2 regions of the Fictibacillus sp. B-59209 genome follow, and region 1 is predicted to be linked to the other one. Evidence: riboswitches for the same ligand, from Rfam matches in the RefSeq annotation. Region 1 holds a riboswitch; the other holds the start of a gene.
What was found. Region 1 has a riboswitch for cyclic di-AMP ahead of P4361_RS17305 (TrkA family potassium uptake protein). Riboswitches for the same ligand answer to the same signal wherever they lie in the genome.

Region 1 (16,009 bases):
ATGCCAAAGACTGGCTTTTATCTTCTTCATCCTATGCGGAAATTCTCGGGCATAACGAATGGTACGGAGGATTTATCAGGCTTGGTCTCTATGCTGTTATGTTTCTTGCCACATTCAGTTTTTTGGCGATCATTCCAAAGCGAAGATTCTTTTTTACGGAATTTGGCGAAAGAACGTTATATATTTATTTACTGCATGGTTTCGTATTAAAATATTTATTTACAACAGATTTGTTCTCCTCCATAGAGAAGAACAACTATTATGTGATGCTTCTCGTTCTGGCCGTTATGATTACAATGTTCCTTGCCAGCAAGCCGGTCATAGCCCTCGCCCAGCCGCTCATTGAACTGCGCTGGACCAAGCTGAACCGTATGCTCAAAAAGGATGAGTGATATTAAAAAACCATCTCGGATTAAATTTCGAGATGGTTTTTGTGTTATTTTGATGTTTGAAATAATAAAAACTGAAGAATAAGATAGGCAGCTAGGCGGCTGGTCATGTCTCTAAAATCAATAGCTGGATCAATCTCCACGAGATCCATGCCTTTTACGATCGGGAGGGTTGAAAGGAACTGAATGCCCCTGATGAGTTCTTCACTGTGCATGCCGCCAGGGCCGATGGCAGGACATCCTGGTGCGAAAGCCTGGTCAAGAACATCCATGTCTACTGAAACATAAACAGCAGATACCGACGATTTAAGCTGTTGAATGCTTTCTTCCAATATAGGAATGATACCACGGCTGTTTACTTCGCTCATCGGATAAACAGTGACACCTTTCTCTTTAGCATAGTCACTATAGGTCTTTCCATTGGAAAAATCACGCAATCCTATCTGGATCAGGTGCTCTCCTTTGATCTTATTCCGTTCGATCAGGTTTCGAAAGGGAGTCCCGTTTGAAGGGCCGCCATCTTCGAGATTGCGCAGGTCGTGATGGGCGTCAAACTGGATAATTCCAACCGAACCATAAATGTTGGAGAAGGCTGCGATGCTGCTGGCGCTGATTGAATGGTCTCCCCCGAGTATGATTGGAATCATACCGGGATTGTGCTTCAGTACTCCTTCCAATGCATGTTCGAATCTGGATTGTGTTTCCTTGAGATCTGTCACATGAGGCATGATGTCACCCAAGTCGGTAATGACTGATGTTTGCAGATCGATGTCCTTTTCAATGCTGTATGTCGTAAACGAATTCAGCATTTTCCTGATCACTTCCGGTGCCGCCGAAGCTCCTGAATGGGAAATCGAGGTTTTGGATAACGGCATCCCGATTAGCCCTATGCCGCTCACCTTCTCTCCGTTCCAGTCCACGAGCATTTCTCCTGCTTTTTTAATCCCCCGGTCAATGAACTTTGGTTTTCCAGAAGGCTTTAAATGTTCGATGTCATGCATAAGCAGGCTTCCTTTCTCCTGCCTTCTTTCCTTTTTTCCACACAGTATTCACGTGATTCACACCGTAATGATAAGGCAGATAGTGATAATTGGGGGCATCCCAAAGAACGAGGTCGGCCCACCTTCCCGTTTCAATGGCTCCAGCTTCACTCCCTCTGCCAATGGCATACGCAGCATTGACTGTGACGGCATTCCAAATTTCTTCAGGCTTCATTTTTAGTCTTAATGCCGCCAGGTTCATAATAAACTGAAGATTTTCGGTTGGGGAACTTCCCGGATTGAAATCTGTGGACAATGCAACTGCTCCGCCTGCCTCAATGATGCTTCTTGCTGGTGCATAGCTGTCTTTTCCAAGGTAGAACGTTGTGCCTGGGAGGAGAACAGCAATGGTTTCCGAAGTTCCAAGCAACCGTATTCCTTCTTCTGAAACACCTACGAGGTGATCGGCGGTAATGGCCCCGATCCCGCATGCCATCTCTGTCCCGCCTAGTGGATCGATTTCATCAGCATGAATTTTCACGTTAAATCCAAGGTCTTTTGCTCGCTCAAGAAACCTTCGTGATTGTTCAACTGTAAATACGCCTGTTTCGCAGAAGATATCCACAAAGTCAGCCAGTCCCTGTTCTTTAATGTAAGGAAGCACATCCAGCATGCTCTCCAAAAATCCTTCTGGTTTCCCCTTATACTCAGCTGGTACAGCATGAGCTCCGAGGAATGTAGAAACAAGGTCCATATCATGAGCCTCATTCAATCGTTTGGCCACCCTCAGCTGTTTTATTTCTGTTTCACGATCCAGACCATATCCGCTTTTGGCCTCCATTGTCGTTACACCCAAACTCAAGCTGCGATCTAGATGAAACAATCCTTTTTGAAAGAGTTCTTCCTCACTCGTATCCTTTGTTGCTTTTACGGTAGATAAGATTCCGCCCCCTCGTGCGAGAATCTCTAAGTAAGATACGCCCTGCTGTTTCAAGGTCATTTCATGTTCTCGTGATCCGCCAAATACAAGATGTGTATGTGGATCAACAAGGCCCGGGGATACAATTTTTCCTTTACAATCAATGATTTCCTTGGCCTCTAAGCCCTTCGCTTCCTCTGTTGTGCCTATAAATGCAATCTTTCCATCCTTTATACCGAGTGCACCGTTTTTGATCACAGGAAGTGTGCTCATATCCTTGCCTCGTTTTGGTCCATGCGATCCATGAATAGCCAGAAGCTGATCAATGGAGGTCAACAATGTATCCAGCATTTTACCCCTCCTATTCTTCCATCATCGGGATTTGAACTCCCTTTTCCTTGGCTGTTTTCTTTGCCAGGTCATATCCTGCATCAGCATGGCGTACAACACCCATGCCAGGATCCGAAGTCAGCACCCGCTCCAGTCTTCTCGCTGCATCATCTGTTCCATCTGCAACGATCACCATACCGCTGTGGAGTGAATAGCCCATTCCGACACCTCCGCCGTGATGCAGGGATACCCAGCTCGCCCCATTTACGGAATTGATGAGAGCATTCAGTATCGGCCAGTCTGCTACAGCGTCACTGCCGTCCAGCATGCTTTCGGTTTCTCTGTTTGGAGAGGCCACAGAACCGCAGTCCAAATGGTCACGTCCAATCACAATCGGAGCCGAAAGTTCTCCCTTGGCGACCATTTCATTGATGATACGGCCGAATTTCGCCCGTTCACCATATCCGAGCCAGCAAATTCTCGAAGGAAGTCCTTGGAACTGGACTTTTTCCCTCGCCATTTTAATCCAATTGCATAAGTGTTCATTATCGGCAAATTCTCTTAGAATGACTTCGTCTGTTTTATAAATATCCTCAGGATCGCCGGAAAGAGCTACCCATCTGAAAGGCCCTTTCCCTTCACAAAATAGAGGACGGATAAAGGCCGGAACAAAACCTGGGAACTGGAATGCATCTTTTACGCCCTCATCAAAGGCGACCTGGCGGATGTTGTTGCCATAATCAAACGCCACCGCACCCTTTGCCTGCAGGTCAAGAATCGCCTGTACGTGTACGGCCATGCTTTCCTTTGCCTTTCGGATATACGTATCTGGATTTTCCGTCCGCATTTTTTCCCCTTCTTCCATCGACATTCCAGCAGGAAGATATCCATTTAGCGGATCATGAGCTGAAGTCTGGTCAGTAACAAGATGCGGTATTTCATTTCTTTCTGCCAACTGAGGCAATAGCTCAGCAGCATTTCCCAGCAAGCCGATGGACAGAGGCTTCTCTTGAGTCATGGCTTCCTTTGCCAGCGATAATGCCTCATTCAAATCCTTGGCAAGCACGTCACAATATTTAGTATCGATTCTTCGCTGGATGCGAGAAAGATCGCACTCAATCGCGATCACAACCCCTCCGTTCATCGTAACTGCCAGCGGCTGTGCTCCTCCCATGCCTCCAAGGCCCGCCGTAACGGTTAACGTTCCTTTAAGAGAATGGTTAAAATGCTTGCGTGCCGCTTCAGCAAACGTTTCAAAGGTTCCTTGCAAAATTCCCTGTGTACCGATATAAATCCAGCTTCCAGCCGTCATCTGGCCGTACATCATGAGCCCCCGTTTTTCTAAATCACGGAACGTCTCCCAATTGGCCCATGCTGGTACAAGGTTTGAGTTTGCAAGTAAAACTCTCGGTGCGTCTGGATGAGACTTAAATACTGCTACAGGTTTACCGGATTGGATCAGGAGGGTTTCATCGCTCTCCAGTTTCTTAAGGGATTCCAAAATTTTTTCATAGCTCTCCCAGTTTCTCGCCGCTTTCCCGATTCCTCCATAAACAACAAGCTCTTCCGGTTTTTCAGCAACTTCTGCATCAAGGTTATTCATCAGCATCCTCAGTGCTGCTTCTTGAACCCATCCTTTCGTATTTAATTTGTTACCGCGTGGAGCCGAGATTTTTTGAATGGTATTTGACATGGTTATTTCCTCCTCTTAGCATTGCATTTCTTTTGAATTTTCGTTTGGGTGTTTCAGAAGTCCGTCCCATCGAACTTCTTTCAGCCAAGCATTCATTCGTTCAATATCCGCGGAAAAAATTCTGTCAGACGTAATAGGAGGACAAACGGCAGAAGCCTGGTCATAGATTTTGCGGGTTGCGGGTGCAAGGAGATCTATCCCTCTATAGTAGACGGCTTGAAGAGCGCAGATCATTTCAATAGCAAATACTCTTCTTACATTGCTGATAATCTGGTAGGCATGCCGTGCCCCGATGGTTCCCATACTGACATGGTCCTCCTGATTCGCCGAGGAAGGAATAGAATCCACACTCGCAGGATGAGCAAGCGTTTTGTTCTCAGAGACCAATGAAGCCGCACAATATTGCATGATCATCGCTCCAGACTCAAGGCCTGGATTAGCGCTGAGGAATGCCGGCAGATCACTGAGCTGAGGATTGACCATCCGTTCGATCCTCCTTTCTGAAATGTTGGCGAACTCTGCCATCGCAATGCTGAGAAAATCCATGGCAAGGGCAATCGGCTGGCCATGAAAATTGCCGCCTGATATAACCTTTCTTCCTTCATCAAAAATAAGAGGGTTGTCTGTTGCTGCATTAATTTCAATTTCCAGCTTCTCTTTTACATAGCCCAGTGCCTGCCAGGAAGCACCATGTACCTGAGGAATACAGCGGATAGAATAAGCATCCTGCACTCGTACTTCTCCTTGCCGCGTTGTCAGCCGGCTGCCTTCCAAGTAGGAAAGGATGCGTTCAGCTACTGCTGTTTGCTCTTTATAACCGCGCGCCAGATGAATGTCTTTGTCAAAAGCGTCAGTGATAGCTGTTAAACCTTCCATCGTTAACGCAGCTATGGCTTCTGACTGGCTGGCAAGCTGCTCTGCTTCTAAATAGGCCGCAACTCCCTGAGCTGTCATCGCCTGTGTGCCATTGATGAGGGCAAGGCCTTCTTTAGCCGTAAGTGTGAGCGGCAGGATTTCTTCCTGCAGCAGCGCTTCCATCGCACTCATTCGCTTTCCGCGGTACCATACTTCTCCTTCACCGATCAAAACAAGAGCCAGATGGGACAGCGGTGCAAGATCACCGCTTGCTCCCAAGGACCCTTGCTGAGGAATTACCGGATGGATCTGGCAGTTTACAAGTTTAATCAGGGTTTCTACTACAGCCGGTCTTACTCCCGAATATCCTTTTAATAGAGCGTTGGCACGCAAAACGACCATCAGGCGGCTTACATTTTCAGGAAAAGGCTCTCCTACCCCGCATGCATGGCTTCTTATTAAATTCAATTGCAGTTTTTCAGTATCCTCCGGAGCGATATAAACATCGCTTAGCTTTCCGAAACCTGTCGTGATCCCATAAATGACTTTCCCTTTTGCAACAATATCCTCTACTGCTCTTCGGCTTTCTTTTACTCTTTTTATACTTTCTTCACAGGCAATCACTTGTTCATTGGTACTTAAGATGCTTTTTGCCTCTTCTAAAGTCAATTTATGTCCTGTCAGAACTACCATGCGTCATCCTTCTCCTTTTTGGATAATGTAAAAAAAAAACGCAAAAAGAGGCTGCATTTAAAGAACAGCAAAAAAACCTGTTCTTTGAAACACAGCCCCCTAAATTCCACTATTTGCTATGGGCTTTTATTTATATATGATTGATGCCGAGTCCGATGGCTTCATGTTCCAGACCTTTGACCGGTGCGCCGATCGTCCCGTATAAAGCTACAGCAATCCATTCTCCTTCTTCCGGCTGCTCATATGGCTGTCCCCTCACAATGGCAAACCGTAAACCTACCGTCCGAAGAACCGTTCCAAGCTGAACTTGCCCCCGGGTAACTCCGTGAAGCGCTTCCATAATGGCATGGTATAACGCATGGGTTTCACGATAGACCCCTCCATTGATGATCTGGTTCTTTTTTGCAGCTGTTTCGATTGCTGCCACTACTTTATTCGATTCCATGGAACCTACTTTACCGGTGCAGTGGAGCCATCCGAGTTCGCCCACCTTCGATTGGTGAGATTCATCCAATACATAAAGCATGGCAAGCTTGCCGATTAACTTCTGTTCTGCAAGAGACATCTTATCCACTACTTTCGCTTAAATCGCAGCTTTCATTAATAACTAATTGCTCACTACACTCAGTTTATGCCTTTCTGAATTGTTCGTCAATTCCTTTTCAACAACTTATCACTTTATCAGGGCAGCATGTCACATGTATAAACTAGTAATCTATCGGGCATGCTGTGTTTATCAATCAATGAAAGAGAGTGGTAGTGTTGATTAACCTTCAAAAAGAAATTGTACATGCCACCATGAAACGGCCTCCCGTTAAAAACGAGAACAGCCATGATTTTTTCATCGGCTATGATGGACAGGATACTCCTTTCCTACTGCTGCCAACAACACCAGGGCTGCTCCTTGAAGATGAATGCTATGGCATTTCATTCCAGAGGGATGTATGCAATCCCTATAAATACCATTTGGATACACACATCGTCCCGGTCGACTTGAATAATATCCGCATGTTCATCGACCACCTTGCTTTCTTTTTCGGACCTGACCATAATATGCTGAACATTTACCTGGAAAGCAGCTGCTATCAGGCCTATGTAAGCTGGAGCACTAAGAAACAAGAGGAGGTAATTAAAGAGACATTGCTGAAGTATGATGCTGTTTCTTCATTAGATGAGAAAAAGAAATACAGTGAATTGTTAGAACAGCTTTTAAGAAATTGACTTAAAAATCTTGATCCTGGAAAAGTTATCTACTTAGTTAGCCATTGACAAGACCATCATTCGACAATATACTACAAATAGTTTGAAAATAAAAATTTTCAATATATTCAAATTATAAAGATTAATCAATGAATGGGGGACATCAATGAGTATTTTCAGAAAAAAATCCATTTCAGAAATGTTAGCTCAAAGTAACAATAAAGGATTGAACCGCTCATTAGGAGCATTTGATTTAACATTATTGGGCATCGGGGCAATTATAGGAACCGGAATATTTGTTTTGACTGGAGTTGTAGCAGCTGAACATGCTGGTCCTGCTCTCATCCTTTCTTTTATCATATCTGGTCTTGCTTGTGCTTTCGCCGCCTTCTGCTATGCCGAGTTTGCATCGACCGTTCCTATCGCCGGCAGTGTTTATACCTATACTTATGCCACGTTAGGTGAAGTTTTTGCCTTTTTGATCGGCTGGGATCTGATGCTGGAGTACTTGCTCGCCACATCTGCTGTTGCAACCGGCTGGTCCGCTTATTTCCAGTCATTGATCGCTGGATTCGGCCTTCACCTTCCACATGAGCTTGCAACAGCTCCAGGATCCGGCAAGGGGGGATGGATTAACCTCCCGGCGGTTATCATCATTTTGCTGATTACTACGCTATTAAGCAGAGGAATCAGGGAGAGCGCCCGCGTCAACAATATTATGGTATTCATAAAGCTTGCTGTTATTATTCTGTTTATTGTTGCCGGTGTCGGCTATGTGAAACCGGATAACTGGACACCATTTATGCCGTTTGGTTTCGAAGGGATTGTAGCTGGTGCCGCAACAGTATTCTTTGCCTATATCGGATTCGACGCAGTAGCAACCGCAGCCGAAGAAGTGAAACGGCCGCAGCGTGATCTGCCTCTCGGAATTATCTGGTCGCTTACCATCTGTACCGCATTGTATATTGTAGTATCCCTTATTTTAACTGGTATGGTGCCCTACAATAAATTGAACGTAGCAGACCCTGTTTCCTTCGCCCTGCACTACGTAGGCCAGGATTCCATTGCAGGTCTTGTATCAGTCGGTGCGATTACGGGAATTACCACTGTTCTGCTCGTCATGCTTTTCGGACAGGTTCGAATTTCTTATGCGATGAGCCGCGACGGCCTGCTGCCGCCGATACTTTCTAAAGTTCATCCGGTATTTAAAACGCCATTCAAAAATACCTGGCTTACGGGATTTATCGCAGCCGGAATTGCCGGTTTTATCGATCTTACAACGCTTGCACACCTAGTTAACATGGGAACATTGTCAGCATTTGCTCTTATCGCTGTAGCTGTGATCGTGTTAAGGAAAACACATCCAAACCTGGAAAGAGCATTCAAAGCTCCATTCGTTCCTGTATTGCCAATCTTAACCGTTTTATTCTGTCTTTACTTGATGATCAGTCTTCCTTCGATCACATGGATTTCTTTTGTCATCTGGATTGCTATCGGCCTAATCGTTTATTTTTTCTACGCCCGCACGAGAAGCAAACTTAATTAAATAAAATCAAAAAAAAGAGGTGCGGAGAATTTCCCGCGCCTCTTTTTATCCTGTATATACATCGCCATCAGGATAGTGAATGATTGCTTTATTCAGTTTCGAGGGAGAAGTGCCCCAGCCCGATTTTCCCCAAGAACATGATGCAGATGAATCTTCAGAGGATTTACACTCCTTCATTTTCGAAACGGTTTAAATCTCTATTTTGTCCGATCACTACGAGAACATCACCTGGCCTCAATACCACATTGGCAATCGGAGAAACAAGAATATCGTTGTCTTTTTTTATTGCGACAATATTACATCCGTATTTGGCACGGACATCAAGTTCCGTCAGGGTTTTGCCTGCAAGTTTGTCAGTGACTCCTACTTCAATGATGCTGTGTTCGTTGGATAGTTCAATAAAATCAATAATTTTCTCAGACGTAATAAGCTGGGCTACCCTGAGGGCCATGTCACGTTCAGGATGTATGATTCGGTCCGCACCCACTTTTTCAAGGACTTTATGATGATAGTCATTTTGAGCTTTAACCCAGACTTTGTTCACTCCTGCTTCTTTTAAAAGAAGCGTAGTTAAGATACTGGATTGGATATCTTCCCCAATCGATACGATCACATGATTGAAATTTCGAATACCGAGAGCGCTTAACGCTTTCTCGTCTGTAGAGTTTGCCTGTACAGCCTGAGTAGCAATACTGGCGTATTCATTTACCCGCTCGATATCCCGGTCAACAGCCATGACTTCATATCCCATTTTTGCAAATTCTCTGCATATGCTTCCACCGAAACGGCCTAGCCCTATAACGGCAAACTGCTTGTCCATTCCTCTCTCTCCCTAGAAAACAAATATTAGATAAGAACAAATAAAAAAAGACCATTATAAAAATGGTCAGCTACTTTCCAAACTGTCCCTTTCTTCCTGTATAACGCTTACGAGGTTAGCTGCCGGATTAGGAATTGGAAGTATCCCTTCTTATTTCTAAGATTCACCCCAAAAAAGTGGTTTCCCTGCTCTTAAAAAGCGATTTAAAATTAAGCGATTTAAAGGCTATGCGATTTTGAATAAATATAATGTAATCCTGCAAATGTTAATTGTCAATGCTTTCTTAAGGACTTCATTTCAGGTTAAAAAACGCCTGCTGCCTGCATTCCAATAATTGAAATGCCAAGGAGCCATACATATATAGCAAAGCCCTTTAAAGAACCTTTTTTCACTAGAGAGATCATCCATTTAACCGCTAAGTAGCCGAATAATGCTGACATGGCTGTCCCAAGGAAAAGGGAGAAGAACGATAATTGTTCCGCCTGGCCGCCCAGCACATCTTTCACTTGAAGCAGACACCCTCCCGCGATAGCCGGTATAGATAACAAAAAGGAAAAGTAAGCTGCTGTTCCTCTGTCAATCTTACGGAAAAGTGCTGCAGCAATCGTTAACCCTGAACGGGATACTGCAGGCAGGATTGCTGCTCCCTGAAAACTTCCAATTAAAACCGCATCCATAATCGTAATGTCTTCCAGCTGCTTATGTCCTCTTGATTTCATGGTATCCGCAAACCAAAGCACACACCCTGTGGCAAGAAACTCCCATCCTACAGTAACACCGGTCTTCGAGATCTCCTCAAAATAGTCCTTAAATGACAAGCCTATAATAACGGTGGGTATAGTGCCTGCCACAAGCAGCATGGACAGTCTGCTGAAGGGTTTCTTAATCAGTTCTTTGATCTCATTCCAATAAATTGTCACCACTGCAATCAGTGTGCCAATATGAAGCATACTGTCGAGGAACAGCCCTGCTTCATCCAGTCGAAAGAAATGCCTTCCTAAAAGAAGATGCCCTGTGGAACTTACAGGCAGAAATTCAGTCATCCCCTGAATAATCCCTAATATGACCGCCTCAAGCCAATCCATGTGTTCACCTCTTATCACTCATCATGATAAAACGTATTCACCGGAAAGGAAAGTTAGTACAAGGGTTTACTACAGAATACCGGAAAACAGCCGAGCAATCGATTCCTTCGTCCGCTCCCATAATCCTCTTTTATAAAAACCGACAGGCCTTACCTTTTCACTATCTTTTATATCTTCCTCATAATGTTCTGCGAGGTCTTTTATCGATGAAGTCCCCGTTAAAAATACATTCACTTCAAAATTCAGATGAAAGCTTCTCATGTCCATGTTCGCTGTACCGATGGATGCCATGTCCCCATCTACGATGATAACTTTCTGGTGTAAAAACCCCTTCTTATAAGAATAGATTTCAATTCCGCTGCGCAGCAATTCAGGAAAATACGACCTTGTAGCATACTGCGTCAGAAAACCATCGTTGATCTCCGGCACCATCAGCCTTACCTGAACCCCTTTTCTTGAAGCAATTCTTAATGCAGTTCTGATGGCTTCGTTCGGAACAAAATAAGGCGTAGCGATCCAGATGGATTTTGTTGCACAGGATATGAGGGAATAATACAAATCACTCATGATGCCTTCCTGAGTATCCGGTCCGCTCGGAACCACTTGAACCACCCCATCCCCTGCAACAGGAACAGGCTTGATATACTCTTCCTTCTCAAGCAGGTATTCTTCACTGACGTAATCCCAGTCCAGTAAGAACACAGCGTGAAGCGTTTGAACGGCTTCTCCCTCCATGACCATATGGGTATCACGCCAAAAACCGAATTTTTGGTCCTCTCCCAAATATTCAATTCCTACGTTCAGGCCTCCGACAAATCCTACTGCTCCATCAATGACGATAATCTTACGGTGATTTCTAAAATTAAACTTTTGATTAAAGAATCCATATTTAATAGGCAGGAACGAATAAACCTTAATGCCAGCTTTTTTCATTCGGTCGACTTCATGTGATGCGAGGGTGAGGCTTCCAACCGCATCATATAAGAAGCGAACTTCAACCCCTTCTTCGGATTTACGAATTAAAATATCGATAATTTCTTTCCCAAGACGGTCCGATCTGAAAATGTAATATTCAATATGTATGTACCTTGTGGCTTCCAGCAGTCTGCGTTTGATTTCAGGAAATGTTTCTTCCCCATTCTTAAGGATTTTTGTCTGGGTGGCACTGTTTTGAAAGGTCATCGTTACGTTGTGCGCAAATCTTGAAAAACAAGCTTGATGCTCATTAAATAAAGACCAATCCGGTTTCTGTTCTCTTTTGGCAAGCAGCAGCAATTCTTCTCTGTCATGCTTCCGTTTGCTCTTGAAAAGGTGGCCCTTTAAGTAAAGCTGTCCGGAATACAGGTAAAAAATATAACCGAAAAGAGGAAAGAACACTAAAGCATAGATCCAGACCAGCGTATGCTGTGCTGTCCGGTTTTCGAGCAGAAGAGAATAAATAGTGATAAAAAGGATCGCAAAATAAGCAGCGGCGCTCCCCCACTTCCAATACAATCCCATATTTGAAAAAAAGATGATGTACAAAGCTGCAATCATTGCAAGGACAAATGAAAATTCAAGAATTCGTTTCATGGCTGATTCTCCTACTGCTTGGTTTTCAACTAAAATTCCCGTAAAATCAGTCCATTAAACCAAGAAGAAGGAGAAAGCTTCTCCCTCTTACCATTCATCTTCATTATGTTCAAACAAATCAATGACCCCAAGTACGATATGTGCAAGTCCAAACCCAAGCAGGATGTTAGAAAGTGAAGAATACTTGCGTGTGTTACCTCTAAAAGAAAAAGAAGCCAAGCTTACAACAGTTCCTAATACAGTGGGAATCAACCCTTCTCTTCTCAGCATAAAGATCCCTCCTTCATCTTGAATATCTATAGTATTTTCAACTTCAGCCGGAGTATGAAATATTTCATTTCAAAGCCCTTTATGCAAATCAGAATGAGCAAAAGAAAAAACAACGGAAAAAGATCCGTTGTTTTTTTATGGTGCGAACGTCAGCTCTTCGCTTTGTGAGGTATTCTTCCCAAATTTCCCGTAAATCGTAATCAGCATTTCACGCTCTTCCTGAGAGAGTTTACTCAATAAATTTTCCATACTTACCAGACGCCGCTCTTCAGCTTCATGCAAGATTGCAATTCCTGTTTCGGAAAGCTCCAAATAAACAATTCTTCGGTCAGCTTCACTGCGGTAACGCTGCACGTAATTCTTTTTATAGAGGCGATCCACCGCTACGGTTACTGCACTCGGCTTCACTTCAAGCATTTCAGCCAATTCAGTAACTGTCCAACGGTCTCTTACAGATAGCATTCTCATTAAAATGTATTGGGTTCTGGTTAGATCTCCTTCACCTGTCGTTTCCGGATGCAAACTTTTAGACAGTATATAATGAGCCACTTCCAGCTTTTCAACATATGCCTTTAGTCCTTCTATTTTCATTTAATAGAATCCTCCAACTTTATGAACTAATAACATTATACTAAAAAATCTAAACATTGGAAATTTATTTTTTGGAAAATTAGAATTTCTAGGTCTAATGGCTCACTTGGATAAAATTGACATACTTTACGGGATGAGGTAATATAAATTTATAACGTTCAATATAATTTGAACGTTCAAAAGGAGGAGAACATGCAAGAAATTTATTATTTGGAAGATGCCGAACAGCTAAAAGTCATTAGCGATCCCCTTCGCTTAAAAGTCTTATGGGAAATTATTGATGAAGCCAAAACAGGAAAAATGATTGCTGGTATTCTCGAAGCCCCCGCCCCAAAAATTCATTATCATTTAAAAGAATTAGACCGCGTGGGATTGATTACAGTAGAAAAAACTGAGGAAAAAAACGGCATCATCCAAAAATTTTATCGTCCGATCGCCAGAAATTTTTCTGTTGAAAACATTCTTAAACAACACAAGGATCATGTGAAAAATGAATTATCCGATACGCTCAGGGAAAATGTTCTAATTTCCCTTGATAAAACAAAAAGCTATTTGCGCAGGGTAGACAGCAGCTTGTTCGAAGAGTGGAAACAGATTAAATTCGGCTATGACCAATTGTATTTGAATGAGGCTCAAATCCAGGAATTTGAGGAAAAAGCGAAAGAACTGCAGGAGTTAATTAATTCCTTAAAAAAAAACCGGCAGCAGGACGGAGAGCTCTATCACACGCTGCTGCTGGCATTCCCGTTCCGTGAACCCGAATATCCTGACGAATAGGAGAGGAGTTAACATGGCAGAAGCTATAATCAAAGAAGAACAGCCGGCAATTCCGGTTTCTTTTTCCAGCCAAAAAAATTTATGCTCTTGTGGGGAGTTACTTTTTGTTCAGCCTTCAGTATTGCAATATTTTTGTTTTCTCAATCCTGGTACATTGTAAAAACACTTAATATGGAAGCCTCTCTTGGAATGGTAATGATCGCATCAAGTATTCCCCGCCTCCTGTTCATGGCTGTTGGAGGGGTCATCGCAGACCGTGTAAGCCGGACCAAAATCTTATCGGTCTCTAACCTTACACGCTCTATCCTGCTCGGCGGACTCTTGATCTTGCTCGGTTCAGGTGAGGTTTCTGTCTATTCATTTGCCGTATTCGGCCTCGTCTTTGGAATTCTCGATGCCTTCGTCTGGCCTGCAAACAGTGCGCTTCTTCCCATGCTTGTTGAGGATTCTCAGCTGACAAGAGCAAACTCCATCATTCAGACGACTCAGCAAGCCTCTATGATCATTGGGCCGATGATTGGAGGATTCCTTGTCTCATGGGGAGGGTACCTGTTCTCCTTTTCTGTACCGGCAGTCATGCTGTTATGCTCGGCTTTACTCAGCAGATTGATTAACTTAAAGCCTGCCTCCACTGACAGCAGCGGCGCACCAGGTATTTTCGCCTCCATCAAAGAAGGCTTTTCCTTTGTTAAGACTCAGCCATTCCTAATCGCTCTCTTCATCAGTACCATATTCATAAATTTAAGCGTAGTAGGGCCGTTGATGATGGGATTGCCCATTTTTGTAAAAACCATCTTGCATGGTTCTGCTCTTGATTTCAGCTATATGGACGGATCAATGGCTGCAGGAATGGTCGTCAGTTCTCTGGTCATCGGCTTCCTCAATGTAAAAAGATACCGCGGCATGTTTGCGACGGCCGCCCTGTTTTCCATGGCGGCGGCTCTCATGCTTTTTAGCCAAACTCACTTTAAAGCCGGGTGCATGGCCGTCTTATTTCTAATCGGCATGACATTTCCAGCAACGAATATCCCGATCCTCTCTATTTTTCAGCAATTAGTGGATAGGTCGATGCTCGGAAGGCTTTCAGGATTATTAACCATGGCTTCCTTGGGGTTAACCCCTGTTTCCTATGCGGTTACCTCTTTCTTTCTTTCAAATGGCGTCTCTATCGCTTCCATTATGTTTGGCGGCTCCTGTTCATTGCTGCTCGTCAACTTGATTGTACTTTGGAAATTGCCTGTATTTCGTAAAACCAGCTGAGGAGGAATAAAAGTGAGAATACTGATCATTGGCGGTACACGATTCGTAGGAAGATATATTGCGGCTTCATTTTTACAGAAAGGCCATCAGGTTACTCTTTTCAATCGGGGGTCAAATCAAGAACTGTTTCCTGAATGCCAAACCCTGATTGGAGACAGAGACAGCGATTTAAAGCCATTACGAGGACAGAAGTGGGACGCTGTTGTCGACACGTGCGGATATTTCCCGAGGCAGACTGAACAAATGGCGAAAACTCTGAGGGATTCAGTTCCTCACTACACGTATATTTCTTCTGTATCCGCCTATAAAAGCATGGAGGAAAAAAACCAGACAGAAGAAAGTGAACTTGGTGTCCTTACGGATCCAGCCACAGAGGAAATAACCGGAGAGACATATGGCCCATTAAAAGCCGCCTGTGAGGAAAAAATCAAACAGACCTACGGTGAGTCCTGTCTGATCATCCGTCCCGGCTTAATTGTCGGACCCCACGATTATTCAGACAGATTTACGTATTGGCCTGCCAGAGCAGCGAAAGGCGGGGGAATTTTAGCACCTGCAGAACCAGAAAGACAAGTTCAATTCATTGATGTCAGGGATTTGTCTGAATGGATCGTTTCAATGGTGGAGAAAAAAGCAGCTGGAGTGTTTAATGCAGTAGGAGATCATTATAGGATGGCTGAAGTCCTGAAAGCCTGTCTCTCTGTCACCAAATCCGGGGGTGAGCTTATTTGGGTAGAAGAATCCTTCTTAAATGAGAAGAAAGTCGATGAATGGATGGAACTTCCGTTATGGATTTCCTCCAAGAAATCCATCGGAATACAGCATATGAACAATGACAAAGCGATCGCCTCCGGGCTTGCTTTCCGAAGTATCCAAGAAACCATTATGGACACCTTTAACTGGGATAAGACCAGAAATATGAAACCAGAAGACTATAAAGCCGGCATGTCCCCGGATAGGGAGAAGGAACTGCTATCCGAATGGCGCGCCAAAACAGTGTCACATTCTTGATCATTTCTGAAAAAATTG
Region 2 (16,009 bases), on a different contig from region 1:
CCGAGAAATGCTGCTGATGACAGTTTTTTAAAATAGAATGGAATATCCTCAATCCATTTACCCTCTGTATAAAACAGCATATATCCTCTTACAATTCCCAGAGTCCCTAATGTCATGATGATTGACGGGATACGAAAGAACGAAACGCCTAAACCATTGGCAGCCCCAATACATGAACCGATAAGCAAAGCAGCGGCGACTGAAAGAGATCCTGACACCCCATGAGTAAGCATCATCCCGCAGACCGCTGCAGAAAGTCCCATAGTAGAACCAACTGATACGTCAATATTTGCGGTTATTAAGACAAACGATTGGCCGACTGCCAAAACGAGAAGAATCATACTGGACTTCAAAATCAAACCGAGGGATTCCCCACTTGTAAATGCAGGATTTACAAGGCCTATACAGCCTACAAATAAAAAAATGAACAAAAAGATAGATGCCTCTCGGATTTGCATCAATCTCAATAGGAGTTTCATGGAGCAGTTACCTCCTCTTCCACACCAAAGGAAGCACTCGTAATCTGATCCAGTGTAATGGCATCGTCCTCCAGTTTTTTGACCAGCTTTCCTTCGTGCATCACCCAAACATGGTCACTCAACGCCATAATTTCTTCTGGATCCGATGAAATGAGAACGATACTGATTCCCTCTTTCTTCAGCTCTGAAATCAATTCATAGATATCCAGCCGTGCACTCGCATCTATTCCTCTAGTAGGCTCATCAAACAAGATTACCTTTGGCCTGGCAGCCAGATACTTTCCTAATACAATTTTCTGCTGATTTCCTCCTGATAAGGACTCGGCAGACTGGCGGCAATTTAACGCCTTCACATTAAGCTGGCTGATGTACTGTTCCGCTATCTTTTGTTCTTGCTTAAAGGGAAGGATCCATCCTTTTCCCTTATGAAGTATGGCTGAGGTTAAATTTCCTTTTAACGATGCAATTGAAAATATACCGTGTGCATATCGATCCTCCGGTATATAAACGAGGCCTCTGTCGATCCGCTTTCCGACAGATAAAGTTGAAATATCTTCGCCTTCAAGACAAACTTCTCCTGAAGCACACTGTGATATGCCAAAAATCGCTTCAGCTAGTTCAGTTCTCCCTGCCCCAACGATTCCTGCTATTCCTACCACTTCACCCTTGCAAACAGTGAACGACACAGAATGAAACCGCTTACCAAAAAGATTTTTTACAGACAAAATTGGAGTTTTGTCCTCTGCCTTTCCTTCCTGTCTACAAGGACTGACTGATGCTTTTGAATCAAATGTTTTTCCTTCAGGCATAAGGTTCTGAACCAGCTTTTCATAGGAAAACTGAGAAACAGGGCCTGAAGCACTGATCACTCCGTCACGCAAAACGGATATATGATGGGCAAGCTCGAAGATTTCCGAAAAGCGGTGAGTAATATATACAATTCCCTTTCCGCTGCTTGCCAGCTGTTTAACAATCCTGAACAGGCTTGATATTTCATGGTGGGTTAGTGTGGAGGTCGGCTCATCCAGAATCAGCAGCTCAGCATCACGCATAAGGCCTCTCAGCAATTCAACCAGCTGCTGCTCGGCAATGGAGAGCGTCGATGCCAATCGAGAAAGATCCAAATTCCAGCCAAGTCTAGTATTAAGTTCCCTAATCTTTTGTTTAACGTTCTTTTTCGGCTGTTTGAGGCCAATCGAAATGTTTTCCTCCACTGACATATTCGGAAAGATTAAAGGTTCTTGCGGAACGAGATAAATGCCTTTCTTATGTGCTTCTGCCGGAGAGTTGAAATGGACCTGCTCCCCTTTCATCAGCAATTGCCCGGAATCTGCTTGATAAAGCCCGGTTATGATTTTCATTAGAGTAGACTTTCCTGCTCCATTTCCACCAATCAAAGCATGAATTTGTCCGGATAATACACTCATGTCCACGCCTTTCAAAACCAGATTCTCAGAAAACTGCTTTTTGATCTCAGACATTTGTAACAGGGATTCTTCACCCATTGGATTCACCTGCCTTTCAATCAAACAATTTTTATTGCCGCTAATTTTTGTTGGGAAAGAATAAGTGGTATTTGTAGCATTTTATCTTAGCGAATGATTCCTTAGAACCAATTTTCACACGTTGAATAGCGGGCATAATCATTTTTGGAGGAACATATGTTGAAGCAACGGTCATATGTGGAAAGGATGAAACTCATGAAAAGGTCCACTTATGAGGAGAATTTAATCGTAAAAGTAGCCTGGCACTACTATAAAAACAATCTGACACAAAATGAAATTGCCGAACTGCTGGATCTTTCCCGAAACAAGATCGTCCGTATGCTGGAAAAAGCCCGTTCTGACGGAATTGTTCAATTTAACATTCGAGGGAACGGAATCAACTGTTTGAGCACCGAAAGAGATGTTATAGAAACATTTGGACTCTCCGATGCCTTCATTATTCCAACTCCTGCTTCCAACCTGTCAGACTCCTTAGCAAAAGCGGCAGCACAATACCTTGAAAGCACCTTGACTTCCGAACAGCTTCTCGGGATTGGCTGGGGTGAAGCCGTTACCCGTACACTGCAGCACCTGTCACTTGACCCGGCAGCCAATGTATCCATTGTTACGCTGACTGGCGGAGTAAACTATTATTTTCAAAAGAAAAATTATTCTCTTGATGGCGGGCTTAGCAAATTTCAGGGCGGGTTTCATATTATCCCGGCACCATTTCTTGCCTCCTCTCAACAAATGGCCTCAAGCATTCTTTCCGAGCCTGCTGTGAGCGATATCCTCGAGCTTGCAGGTGTTTCTTCTGTCATGCTCGTCGGAATAGGCGGATTGTCATCAGATGCCACCATTATTAAAGAAGAAAAAATAACCTTGAAAGAAATGACGACAATCAAGAAACAGAATGGAGTCGGCGATATCCTCGGCCAATTTTACAATGCTGCCGGAGAACTCCTCACTCTCCCTCACCATGAACGCAGAATTGGAATACCCATCTCTAAACTAAAAGGAATGAAAAATGCGGTCGGAGTAGCAGGAGGACAAACGAAAATCGATGCCATTTACGGAGCATTGAAAGGCGGATATGTTCAAACTTTAATCACGGATGAAGAAAGTGCTATTCAATTAATGCAGAAGGAGGCGACAAAAAAAGAATGGATGCCATCCTAGCACTTGATGCAGGAACGGGTAGTATTCGTGCGATTTTATTCGATACGAAAGGCAATCAACTTTCATTGTCACAGCAGGAATGGGATCATCCGGCAGATCCGCGCTTTCCCGGCTCTATGAATTTTGATGTAAAAGAGAACTGGAGAATAGCTGTGGAATGCATAAAAGATGCCGTGCAACAAGCCGAAATAACGCCTCAGTGTATAAAAGGAATCAGTGCAACAAGCATGCGGGAAGGTTTTGTTCTTTACAACAAAGAAGGCCAGGAAATTTGGGCATGCGCCAATGTGGACTCCCGTGCTTCAGAAGAAGTAACAGACTTGAAACAGCTGCGCCCACTTATTGAAGAGGACCTGTACAGCCTTTCGGGCCAAACCTTTGCGCTGGGAGCATTGCCTCGTCTTTTATGGATCAAGAAAAATCAGCCTGAAATCTATAAGGAGACATCAGCCATCACGATGCTTAATGATTGGCTCCTCTATAAGCTTTGCGGAAAACTGCAAGCCGACCCTTCCAATGGCTGCACAAGCGGCATCTTTAATATAAAAGAACGCACTTGGGATAAGCAGATTACCAAGGAATGCGGAATGAAGAGCAGCCTATTCCCACCTGTCCATGAAGCAGGAACATTACTTGGGCATGTTACAGCTGAAACTGCAAAGTTCACCGGATTGGCTGAAGGTACAGCCGTATTTTCAGGTGGAGGTGATGCTCAGCTCGCCTCCGTAGGTGTTGGAGTAGTGAAGGAAGGTCAGACCCTTGTTTCCGGAGGAAGCTTTTGGCAGCAAGAAGTTAACGTGACTGCCCCTGTCCCCGATCCTAAACAGCGCATACGAATCAATTGTCATGCAGTGTCCCATCTTTGGCAGTATGAAACCATAGTCTTCTTCCCTGGCCTCGTCATGCGCTGGTTTCGGGATGCCTTTTGTACAGAAGAAAAGAATCGTGCAAGAGAGCTTGGAAGAGACCCCTATGAATTGCTGGAAGAACAGGCAGCTGAAGTTCCTGTGGGCTCTTATGGCATCATGCCTATTTTTTCAGATGTAATGAACTTTATTTCCTGGCGCCACGCCTCCCCTTCTTTTACTAATCTTTCTCTCGATCCCGAGCGCTGCGGCAAAAAGGAATTGTTCCGGGCGATTGAAGAAAATGCAGCCCTGGTGACGCTGGGAAACTTAAAAATGATACAGGAGCACACCGGCTACTATCCTGATGAAGTCATTTTTGCCGGAGGAGCTTCTAAAGGCAAGCTTTGGTGCCAGATCCTTTCTGACGTGCTCGGAGTCAAGGTGAAGGTTCCGCTTGTGAAGGAAGCTGCCGCCCTCGGAACAGCGATCGTCGCTGGTTATGGAGCGGGCATTTACTCATCCATTGAAAAAGCTGCCCTTGAAATCGTTCAATGGGAGAACACATATGAACCAAATAAAGAAAATCATAGCCTTTATGCGAAGATTTTTGAGAATTGGCAGGCCGTATACAAGGAGCATCTGGCACTCTCTGACCAAGGGCTGACCCATCATATGTGGAAAGCACCTGGTTCTGTTTGACCGTCATAAATACAGAGGAAAAGGGGTGGCTGTTTTGCTGAAAGTGAATGAGGCAGAAAATGAATTCCGCTTCGGAGATCATGGCCCTAAATATTTAACGAAAGGTCCAAATGTAGACCTTGGTGTTGTCGTGCTGAAGCCTGGCCAGGACTTCCCAAATCACTATCATACGACATGCGAAGAAATTTTTTATGTACTAGAAGGTTCCATAGATTTCTATATTGATGGTGTGCGAGTGCCTGCCAAAACTGGTGACATGCTTCAAGTCCGGCCAAACGAAGCTCACTATCTCATCAATCAATCTCAACAAAATTTTAAAGCTGTATTTATTAAATCACCGCATATACAAGAAAAAGATTCTGTTGTTGTAGACAATCCAGATCTTGAGAAGGAGTGATCATATGAGTTGGGGATTAAAAAACCGAATGAATCAAATACTGCCTGAGGGAAAAGCAGTAATGCTCGCCATTGATCACGGTTATTTCCTGGGTCCAATTCACGGGCTAGAGAAACCGGGAGAAACCGTAAAAGAGCTGCTCCCCTATACAGATTCCTTATTTGCGACAAGAGGAGCCCTCTCTGCCTGCATACCTGAAAACTGTGAAAGACCAGTGTTAATGAGGGTATCAGGCGGCCCTAGTGTAGTGGGCAAGGATTTGGCTAATGAACATATTGTCACTCCGATGAAAGAAGCTATCCGCCATAATGCCGTAGGCGTTGGTGTTTCGATCTTTGTGGGCTCAGACTATGAAACTCAAACCGTTTCAAACCTGGCCTCTGTTGTAACCGAAGCTCACGACTACGGCATACCTGTCCTTGCGATTACTGCTGTTGCAAAGGAACTGCAAAAACGCGAAGCACGCTTCCTGGCCCTTGCCTCTCGAATTGGTGCAGAAATGGGCGCTGATATTATTAAAACCTATTACTGCGAAAACTTTGAAAAAGTAACGGGCACTTGCCCAGTTCCAGTAGTCATCGCTGGCGGACCTAAGCTGGATACCATGAAGGATGCATTAAATCTGACGTATAATGCCATGCAGGAAGGCGCAGCCGGCGTTGATATGGGCAGAAACATCTGGCAGTCAGAGCATCCAGCCGCCATGATTCAGGCGATCCATGAGATTGTCCGTAAGAATGCGAGTGTAAAAGAAGCTCTGGAAGTTTACGAGAATGCTGCTAATGTGAAAGTGAAATAAGCGGAAAAAGCACCGGGAGCGAAGTGACCCCCAAAAGTTAAGTTTTTTCTCTAACTTTTGGGATGCAGTATAGAGCGCCGGTGCTTTTTGTATTGATTATCCGCTAATTTACTATAAGGTTTTGGCGGGTAAACGTCCTATTTTCGCGGGTATTTTTTTATTTTGGCGGGTATTTGCTTCGTTTCGGCGGGTAAATCACTTGTTTTAGCGGGTAAACGACAATCCGCCTTCCAAACCTCCAGAGCAAACCTTCTTCTCCCCATCAATACGCTCTCACGGGTGAAATAAGATGCTGATAAGGCGAATCAGAAACAGATTCGATCAAAACAGGCTTCATGGACCCGCTGAAACTGATTTTAATTTCTTCATCTTTTATTCCGCGCAGAGCTTCCGTCAGAAATTTCCCATCAAGAGAAATACTGAGTTCTTCCTCGCCTTCTAAACTGTTAATGTTCTGGATCTCATGGATGGTGCCTGATTCCATAGATCGGGAAGAGATCCCGAGCTTTTTCCCCTCCAGAAGAGTTAGATTCACATTATTATTTTTCCACTCCCCGGCAAACAATGCTGCCCGGTCAATTCCTTTTAAGAAATCACTGGCCTGCAATGTAATAACCGTTTTAAATTCGTTCGGAATCAAGGAAGCCGTGTTCGGATACTTTCCGGCAATAAGCCTCGAATAAAAAGAAAAAACATCGGTTGAAAACTCGATATAGCTTTCAGTAAGCTTTAAGGTGACTTCACCCGTGTAGCTCCCCATTAGCTTTAAAAACTCATTCAGAGCAGGCTGAGGCACGATAAATGAGCCGGTCAAACTGGCGCCAATATTGCGTTTATAGGTTGCCAGTCTCAGAGAGTCGGTAGCGGTGCTGCAGAAAAAATTTTGATCAAAGACAAAATGCACACCAGTCAGGACAGGCCGTGCTCCATTTTTACTGACAGCAAACATCGTTCGTTTGATCATATCAGCTAGGACGGTGCCTGGTAACTGATGGCTGGCTTCAGGCTGGGACATCGTGAGGCGAGGAAACTCCCCTGCATGAAATCCTTTTAGTGATACAACAATATCTTCTGATTGAATGGATACCGAATGATTTTCCCCAACCTTAACCAGCAGATCACCCGGCAGTTTTTTGATAAGGTCATTTAAATATTTTGCAGAAACAACTATACTTCCGGTTTTATGTACTGCCATCATACTCTCACCTTGCACATCGGAATGCAGCACACGCTCAATCACGATCTCAGCATTGCTTCCTGTAAGCGTAAGGCGGCCATGGTCAGCAGCCATCTTAATACCCGACAGGATTGGTAATGTCGTCCGTGCGGATACAGCTTTACTGACATCCGAAACCGCTTGGCTCAAATACTCTTTATTTATGGTAAATTCCATGTGATACTCCCTTTCGACATCCACTACCTTCTATCATTCGACAGAGAACATCTTTTTCCTTTGATGAAAGGGACTGTAAAGCACGAAAGCTTTACTGCCCCTGCAAGTTAGAAATCAACCCGTAACGGGTACTCTCTTATTTAGGAATACAGTAAAAAAAGGGGGGGGCTATGAAAAAGGCGATGATTATCTTGAATCCTTCTTCTGGAAAGGAACAAGCGAAGGATCTTCTTCCGGAGGCGGAACGAACACTTCAAAAATTTCATGAGGAAGTGACCGTTTGTGAAACAAGAAAAGAAGGCGACGCTGAGGAGTTTGCAAGAAAAGCATGTGAACTTCACTATGATACCGTAGTATCCATGGGAGGGGATGGTACAGTTAGTGAGGCAGTCAACGGACTCGCTGAACAAGAGCATCGTCCTGATTTTGGAATTATTCCGCTCGGTACGGTCAACGATTTCGCAAGAGCGCTGAACATTCCGCTTGACCCTTCTGAAGCTATAAAGATTCTTCCTTCCCAGCACTATAAAAAAGCAGATATCGGTAAGATCAATGACAGACACTTTATGAATGTTCTGGCGGTGGGAGCCATTGCCGAAGCCTCCTACAACGTGAGTACAGAGCAAAAAACACTGCTCGGGCCGTTTGCTTATTTTGTGGAGGGAATGAAGGCTATCATTAATAAAACACCATTTTCATTGACCATCTCGCATGATCAAGGCGAATGGGAGGGAAAAGCGTATTTATTAATTACCGCACTTACCAATTCCGTAGGAGGTTTTGAAAAGCTTGCGCCACATGCGAAGGTGAATGACGGGATCTTTCATATTTACGTGGTCAAAAACATTTCTTTTCCTGGTACGTTAAACATCATTCCAAAACTGATCAAGGGTGAGCTAAAAGAACACAATGATGTGGAATATATCAAGTCGGCTTCACTGAAGGTTTCCGCTTCAGAACAGCTTGTGGTCAATATTGATGGAGATGAAGGCGAGCCTCTTCCGTTTCAAGCAAATGTGCTGAAACAACATCTCTCACTGTTCGTCCCCCCTGAAGGAAACTAAAAAAAGAGCTGATGAACAGCTCTTTTTTTATGACCTGATTTCCTATTAATACATTACTGATTAGAGAGCGGGCTGTTCCTTCTCCAACAACTCATGGCATTTTTGCACAAAATGAACAAACAATTGATGCATTTCATCACTTACTTCTGTCATATCTTCCGGATGCCATTGAACTGCTAGCACCCAGCTTTTCTCTAGATCCGTGCCTTCTAAAGCTTCAATCACTCCGTCTGAAGCATAGGCCGCAGCTTTTAAGCCCGGTGCCACTTCATCTACTGCCCCATGATGGAAACTATTAACCGATATATCCTCAGTTCCAAGAATTTCGGATAAAAGCGTACCTTTTTCTACGCTGATGGAATGAGTAGCAGCCGAACGCGCACCGTCCTGATAATGTTTAATGACATCCCCTCTCTCTTCATTTAGATCCTGCACCAGCGTTCCACCCAAAGCTCCGTTCAATACCTGAATTCCCCGGCAGATCGCAAAGATAGGAATATTATTATTCTGTGCATAGTTGATGAGGTTGATTTCTGTTTCGTCTCGTTCCGGAATGACTTTTCCAAGATTAGGATGCGGTTCTGCTCCAATTTGCTGTGGATCCATGTCCTCTCCCCCGCTAAGCAATATGCCATCACACAGGGCTGCCCATTCTTTCACCGTTTCTTTGTCACCCATAGGAAGTATGACTGGAACACCACCCGCCTTCATAACGGAAGTAGCATAGCTATAGTGCAAATAGGCCGTTTCCTGACCTCCTATGTCCTTTGTTGAGCATGTAATCCCGATCACTGGCTTCTGATTCTCCAAAATAACATCTCCTGTCTGATTTTCTTTATAGGAGTCTTTACCCTATTTGGGACATTTTCAATTCGTTAAATTTCTCCAAATAAATAGCCCCTGCTATGCAGGAGCTATTATTCTTATTATATCTTGGCTTTGCAAAAGCATATTGTTGATTTTCAATCTTAATGGGCTTCGCAAACTGATGCTTAAAAGAGTCCCTCAAGTTTTTTCTCCAATAATAAGGGGTGATAGCAGGCGATGATAAGAGCCTGCTGATTTGTGAAACAAATGAAGCGCCAGAAAAGCAGACGGGAAAAAAGCTTGCTTTTACCCGTCTGTTTTTCCAAAGGCGGTTCAATCACACCCCACCAGAAATCAACAACATTGCCTAACAGAGCTAATATCTTAAGTTCAACAGAACATTCCTTACAGCTTCATCCTTCATGACGGTGTCTTTGTATTTTCTTGTGATTTCTGTTAGTGCCACATCATGATAAAAGAATTCCGCGAAGAATTTGACGAGAGGACGTGATTTCGTCCGAATGGCTTGCCAGGCCGTATCTTCCATCCCAGCAAAGAGCATCTCTTCTTCGTCCACGATCAGGATCCGGCTTCTTTCCAACGTTCCGTGCTGCGTATCTGGTATTAAGGTTGAGACGTCCGGAATTTCCGTGGAGAGTTCACCGATCACATGAATTTTTACTGAAAGCCCGTTTTTATATTTCTCTTCCAGTAATGGGAGATAGCCTGTTAAGTCATCCGCCCACCCAGAAATGATAATGGATTGTTCCGCTCCCTGCAGCAGACCTTGCAGGACAGATTGGATGGACTGATTGTCTTTCAGCGTCCACACCCGGTCGTCGGTTACTGTTTTTTTTATCTGTGCTTCTCTGAGCTGCTGTACATTGGTCTCAAAGTCGGCTTTGAGCTTTTTAATCGTTGCCTCGATCGGCAGTGCGGTATACAGCCGCTTTTTTTCCACAGTTGATTCCATGATCATTCCTTTTTCCGCCAGACGGTGAAGCACCTCATACACTTTGGAACGGGGAACTCCAGAACGTTTGACAATACCGGTAGCATCCAGCGGCTGATCCTCGGTGATTAAGGATTGATACACCTGGCTTTCATATTGAGTAAATCCGAATTGCTGCAGCATGTTTTTGACTCCTTGACTTTAATCACTATGTAAATCATAACACAGTCCTTTCCAATTTATGTACAAACAAACTTTTATCTTGTTTTTCTTTTTATAAATGTTACTATTACAGTGGTAACTTTTTCACAAAAGGATGAATAGCTATGAATAAACGTGTTTACTTATTGACCATCGTATCTTTTGTTGTAGGTATGGTTGAATTGATCATTGGCGGAATACTTGATCTCGTGGCGGAAGACTTACATGTCAGCATCGGCCATGCCGGTTTTCTGATCACAGCATTTTCGCTTGTTTTTGCGGTCGCCTCACCTCTTCTTCTTATGATGACATCTAAAGTAGAAAGAAAACGCCTTACCCTGCTGACACTGCTCGTGTTTTTTGCCGGAAACGGCATTGCGATCTTCAGCCCGACATACAGTGTGCTCTTGATTGCTCGAATCCTATCAGCGGCAAGCGGCTCTCTGCTGGTTGTTCTGTGCATCACAATCGCATCTAATATCGTATCTGAACAATATCGTGCTCGTGCCATCGGTGTCGTTTTCATGGGAATCAGTGCCTCGCTCGTGCTTGGAGTTCCGATCGGATTAATGCTTGGAAATGCATTCGGCTGGCGTGCTCCTTTTATTTTGATCGCCGGATTGACGCTGCTTTCCATGGCTGGGGTTTACTTTTTTATGGAGCAAATGGCTTCAAAACCTGCTGTTTCCCTTATGATACAGATAAAGACGCTGAAAAACCGAAAGCTTCTGTTCGGCCAGTTAACGTCCTTCCTCTTTTTGGCCGGCCACTTGACGCTTTATGGATATTTAACGCCCTTCTTAAAAACAGCCCTTGGCCTGAACGGAACGTGGGTAAGCATTGTCTATCTCGTCTTTGGCTGTGCGGCGGTAGCTGGCGGAGGTGTTGGAGGTTTTCTTGCTGACCGTTTGGGTACGAAACGCTCTATTATTGGATTTATCATCCTTTTCGGGTTTACGATGTTCGTTATTCCTTATACAACGTTTTCCCTTCCGCTTTTCTTGAGCGTGATGATTATCTGGAGCATGCTGAGCTGGGCCATTACACCCGCTATGCAAAGCTATCTTATCGAATCCTCCACTGCTGAAACGTCAGATATCCAGCAAAGCCTGAATAACACGGCGCTTCACTTTGGTATTGCATTCGGTTCTGCCATCGGCGGTTTTGTGATTGAGCAATCTACCGTAGAATCCAATGCAACCGTCGGCGGATGTTTCATTATTATCGCCCTGGCTACCGCTTTGATTTCAATGTCGGAACGCAAACGGAGCTTATCAGCCTTACGAAATCCATCCTAAAACAGAAAAAACACTTCCGTGAGGTAAAATCTTCGGAAGTGTTTTTTTCATCAACTATTTTTTAAAACGGTAAGGCACGGTCGCAATGACCACATCTCGTTTAAAGAGCAAATACGCTCGAATCAGTAAGCTTGACTGGTTATGAAGAATATTATGCCAGCTTTTCTTCGTAATGAACTGAGGTATCAATACGGTTACTTGATAGTTATTTTCATTGGCTTTATGCTGCACCGTGTCAATAAATTTCGTCAATGGCTGGATAATGCTTCGATAATGGGAATGCAGCGTAACGAGGCGAACATTCGGCTGCCATTTCTTCCATTTTTCTTCGAATATTCTTTCGTCCTCACGCTCAAATGCAACATATACCGCTATGACCTGATCTGTAAGAGAGGTAGCAAAGTTGATGGAGTTTTCAACAACTTGTGTAATTCCTGCTACAGGTACGATAATGACGTTGCCTTCAATCGTCTTCGGCTGCTGATCCGGTTTAATTCTTAATTGTTCTCCTACTAATTCATAATGTGTTTTGATCTTATGAAAAATGATGACGATGATCGGCAAGAAGATTAATACCGGCCAAACCTGTGGAAATTTAGTAAAGAAGAACATCAGGGTTACCGTTAAACTGATGAGAGCTCCGGTTGCATTGATAATAAGCTTTGATACCCATCCCTTTGGTTTTTCCCTGATCCATTTCACGATCATGCCTGACTGAGACAAGGTGAAAGGGATAAACACCCCGACGGCATAAAGCGGAATAAGATGCTCTGTCTGTCCTTTAAACAGGATGATCAGGATAATCGCGCTGACTCCCAATGTAATGATTCCATTTGAGTAACCAAGCCTGTCACCCCTAATGGTAAACATCCGCATGATAAATTTATCTTTTGCAAGGTTAACTGCGAGCAACGGGAAAGCGGAATATCCTGTGTTTGCCGCCAAAATTAGAATTAATGCTGTTGTTCCCTGAATAAAATAATACATATAGTTTCTTCCAAATGTATGGTCGGCAATTTGAGAAACCACTGTCTCCTTTACACTTGGAGTAATTCCATAATAATAAGCCAAATAAACAATTCCTGAAAATAGTAAAGCCAATAATCCGCCCATGGCCATCAACGTCTTTGACGCATTATTGGGGGCAGGATCCTTGAAATTCGGTATAGCATTGGAAATGGCTTCTACACCTGTTAACGCTGAGCTGCCTGAAGCAAAGGCCTTCAACAATAAAAACAGACTGATTCCGGCAACTGGTGTTCCAACAGACGTATGTAAGTCAGCAGGCACCTGGCCCGTTGAAATTTGATACAATCCAACACCTATCAAGATAAATAAAGCTAGGACAAACAGATAAACGGGATAAGCTAAAATCGAAGCAGATTCTGTTACCCCACGCAAATTTAAAGTTGTAAGGAACAAAACAAACACAATCGCAATCGGTACAGTATAAGAATGCAGCGCCGGGAAAGCAGACGTAATAGCATCTGTACCCGCTGACACACTAACTGCCACGGTTAAAATATAATCAACCAGCAGCGAGCCGCCTGCGATTAATCCAGGATTCACTCCCAAATTATCTCTTGAAACAACATAAGCCCCACCGCCATGTGGATAGGCAAAGATGATCTGCCGATAGGATAAAATAAGGGCAGTTAAAAGAATAAGTACACCAACCGCAATGGGAATGGAATACCAGAAAGCCGCAGCACCAACCGTAACTAAGACGATCAAGATCTGCTCCGGTCCATACGCAACAGATGATAACGCATCTGAGGAAAGAATGGCTAAAGCTTTTGTTTTGTTAAGCTTCTGCTCCCCCAGCTCATTTGATTTGAGCGGTCTTCCGATTAATAGTCTCTTTAAATAAGAAAACACTGTTTTTCCTCCGCCGATAAAAAATTTGTGTATAGATGCACATGAAAAAAGCCCCCAAGCCAATTTTAATAGACCTGCGGACGTTTGTTTACCAGTCTCACAAGCTTCATTTCCTTCTCATTAACGCTTACGAGGTTAGCTGTCGGATTCGGGCCATTGAGTAGCCCTACCTACTTAAGGATTCACCCCCAGGACTTTTTAAAAAAGACCATTATGGTTCCCCCGCACCAATTGGTTTAAGCGATTTAAGAATTTGAAACTTAGATAATAATACTCCTCTCTTAAAAAAATGTAAATACAAAGATTAAAAACTTTACTTAAAGGTAATTTTAAAGATATGGGTAATATTTAATATACAAAGAAATTTTGAACTTCCCGAAAAAAAGGAGGATTTAAAATGTCTAAAAAAGAAGGGCACTTATTCTCAGATGAGTTCCTGGAGCAACTAGCTAAAGAGATCAACGAGCAATACGGCGGACCGGAATTTAACAAAAGCGACGAAGAACCAGATATAGAAACAGAAGAAATGATATAAATCGTCATGAATGATGAAGAGCCGGGAGCGTTGAAATCCCCGGCTCTTTCAATCCTCCATCGTGGTTATTCATAACATCCTCGTTTGAAGTGCCCGTTTACGGTAAACCTTCATATAAAAATAGGTAAAAATAGGAATGCCCCTTACGTTCAGGACTATATTGATATAGTCACGTAAAAAAATGAATGGCAGGAGGCTTCTATGTACCTTTTTAAAAGAATGGATCGCCTTGTTGAAATGGCAGCATACTCTGTTCAGAACCGCTTTTCTAAAACTGCATTACTCGTAATGACTTCCATTGCTTCTGCAGTGACTGCACTCCTGCAATCTGCTGGAGGTACTCTGCCGATGATCGGACCCATCATCAGCCCCCTTTCCACTCTTCCTGTTGTTTTGATCACCATCATCTCTCCGCTTCTTGGGTTTTACTCCTTCGTTTTAACATGTCTGCTCCTTGTTATTGTGCAGCCTAGTGAATTATTGATTTTTATTTTTACAACCGGTTTGCTTGGATTGGGATTGGGCCATGGCTTTACTTTTTTTAAAAGACGTATTTTGATTGTAACCACTGGTTCCATTTGTCTTATTTCTGGAATTTGCATCATGCTGATCGGATTTCAATTTCCTTTATTCGGGCCCGCATTCCACAGTATCGGCAACTTTTATCTTTGGCTGTACCTATTGCTTTTCACGTGGGGATATAGTTTGGCCTGGCTGGAAATCACATGGTTTATTCTAAAAAAATATGTGAGGAGACGGCTATAATCTAAACTTTAAAGTTTTTTCCGTTCAACGTAATATCCTGGCCCGGATAATCATGAAAATACCTGAACACCTTCAACCATCCTGAGTCTTTCCCGACTACTCCTGAATTGGTAGCCGTTCCTTGCCCAAAATACATTTTATCGTCTCTTCCAAAAACCACTTTATTATTGTGATGATCTCCGTGGCTTGGCAAGCCAGTCAGGATATCCTCTTTTTCTCCATCTATCGTAACGGCCGTAATTTTTCCTCTATGCGAAACATAGATTTTGCTTCCATATTGATTGATGCCAGTAAGCGGAGGTTCAAATCCCTCTGCGATGACCTTATTTCCCTGTCTAGTTACTTCTATCACTCTGCCATAACCTGTTACCACACCTGCTTCCCCGACAATAAGCCTTCCACTTGCCGTAAATAATAAACTGATTGGATGCTGAAACCCTTTTACTGCCGCTTCGATTCGATAGCCTTCTTTCAGGGCAATATCACCCGGATTGGTCGTTCCTTCTCGGTCCATAGATTCTCTCTCTCTCGTTATACAGTATGGATATTCATCACGTACAGGTCTTATTCTTGAACGATCGTTACCTTTCATCTTGAGCTTCATCTATTACATATTTTTGGATCATTCTCATGACATCGGCAAAAGGGAGCTAACCTTTCAGGGTAAAAACGCTCTGTTGCTTTTCTATGAACCACCACCGTCAGTATATTTATTATCTCCCATCATATAATTAGTGCTTTCTCCTGGCTTAGCACCAGGGTTTATTGGAGGTCGAGAATTGTTGTTGTTTTTTTTGCGTCTCCAGTCTAAAAACAAAGCAAACGCTATTATTCCTAAAATTAAGACCAATAGCCAAGTCATTTTTATACCTCCTTTCAATTTTTTCCATGTTATCTTTTAATATATAATTACACAACCCTTTATATTCAATTAGCAACAAAGGTTACGAAAACAGCCATTAAAAAAGAAGGAAGGACCGAAATCCTTCCTTCTGTTTAGTTCACGTGAATGTGTTTCAAAAATTCCTCCAGCGTCCTTACCTTACCGATTTTCGGAAAAATAAAGCGGCAGGATGCGTCATGCTCTTCCTGGCTGAGCGCAACCATCGCGTCCGTTATGAAAACTTGGTTGTATCCAAACTGGAAGGCTTCTCTCGCCGTACTTTCAACACCGATGTTGGTGGCAATCCCGCAGAGCACAATGGTGTCAATTCCGCGCCGCCTGAGCTGA

Region 2: linked by a shared signal. The riboswitch ahead of P4361_RS06275 (APC family permease) and the one ahead of P4361_RS17305 (TrkA family potassium uptake protein) in region 1 are both predicted to bind cyclic di-AMP.

What each region holds. Positions count from the first base shown of each region.
Region 1 covers NZ_JARMMC010000020.1:163,766-179,774, forward strand. Annotated here, with positions in the region: gene P4361_RS17265 (acyltransferase family protein) at 1-392, shown strand, start outside; gene hutG (formimidoylglutamase) at 437-1,390, opposite strand; gene hutI (imidazolonepropionase) at 1,383-2,639, opposite strand; gene hutU (urocanate hydratase) at 2,650-4,311, opposite strand; gene hutH (histidine ammonia-lyase) at 4,327-5,859, opposite strand; gene hutP (hut operon transcriptional regulator HutP) at 5,990-6,424, opposite strand; gene P4361_RS17295 (hypothetical protein) at 6,619-7,080, shown strand; gene P4361_RS17300 (amino acid permease) at 7,226-8,605, shown strand; gene P4361_RS17305 (TrkA family potassium uptake protein) at 8,769-9,425, opposite strand; cyclic di-AMP (ydaO/yuaA leader) riboswitch at 9,515-9,651, opposite strand; gene P4361_RS17310 (undecaprenyl-diphosphate phosphatase) at 9,728-10,510, opposite strand; gene cls (cardiolipin synthase) at 10,580-12,082, opposite strand; gene P4361_RS17320 (hypothetical protein) at 12,170-12,352, opposite strand; gene P4361_RS17325 (MarR family winged helix-turn-helix transcriptional regulator) at 12,488-12,943, opposite strand; gene P4361_RS17330 (helix-turn-helix domain-containing protein) at 13,136-13,720, shown strand; gene P4361_RS17335 (hypothetical protein) at 13,734-13,880, shown strand; gene P4361_RS17340 (MFS transporter) at 13,847-14,980, shown strand; gene P4361_RS17345 (NAD-dependent epimerase/dehydratase family protein) at 14,993-15,991, shown strand.
Region 2 covers NZ_JARMMC010000008.1:183,125-199,133, reverse strand. Annotated here, with positions in the region: gene P4361_RS06330 (ABC transporter permease subunit) at 1-479, opposite strand, end outside; gene P4361_RS06325 (sugar ABC transporter ATP-binding protein) at 476-1,984, opposite strand; gene P4361_RS06320 (sugar-binding transcriptional regulator) at 2,180-3,142, shown strand; gene lsrK (autoinducer-2 kinase) at 3,127-4,689, shown strand; gene P4361_RS06310 (cupin domain-containing protein) at 4,724-5,086, shown strand; gene lsrF (3-hydroxy-5-phosphonooxypentane-2,4-dione thiolase) at 5,091-5,885, shown strand; gene dnaN (DNA polymerase III subunit beta) at 6,148-7,278, opposite strand; gene P4361_RS06295 (diacylglycerol kinase family protein) at 7,449-8,342, shown strand; gene P4361_RS06290 (gamma-glutamyl-gamma-aminobutyrate hydrolase family protein) at 8,403-9,152, opposite strand; gene P4361_RS06285 (TrmB family transcriptional regulator) at 9,526-10,284, opposite strand; gene P4361_RS06280 (MFS transporter) at 10,428-11,600, shown strand; gene P4361_RS06275 (APC family permease) at 11,655-13,478, opposite strand; cyclic di-AMP (ydaO/yuaA leader) riboswitch at 13,588-13,731, opposite strand; gene P4361_RS06270 (hypothetical protein) at 13,876-14,013, shown strand; gene P4361_RS06265 (hypothetical protein) at 14,215-14,778, shown strand; gene P4361_RS06260 (hypothetical protein) at 14,780-15,370, opposite strand; gene P4361_RS06255 (hypothetical protein) at 15,464-15,640, opposite strand; gene P4361_RS06250 (hydrolase) at 15,775-16,009, opposite strand, start outside.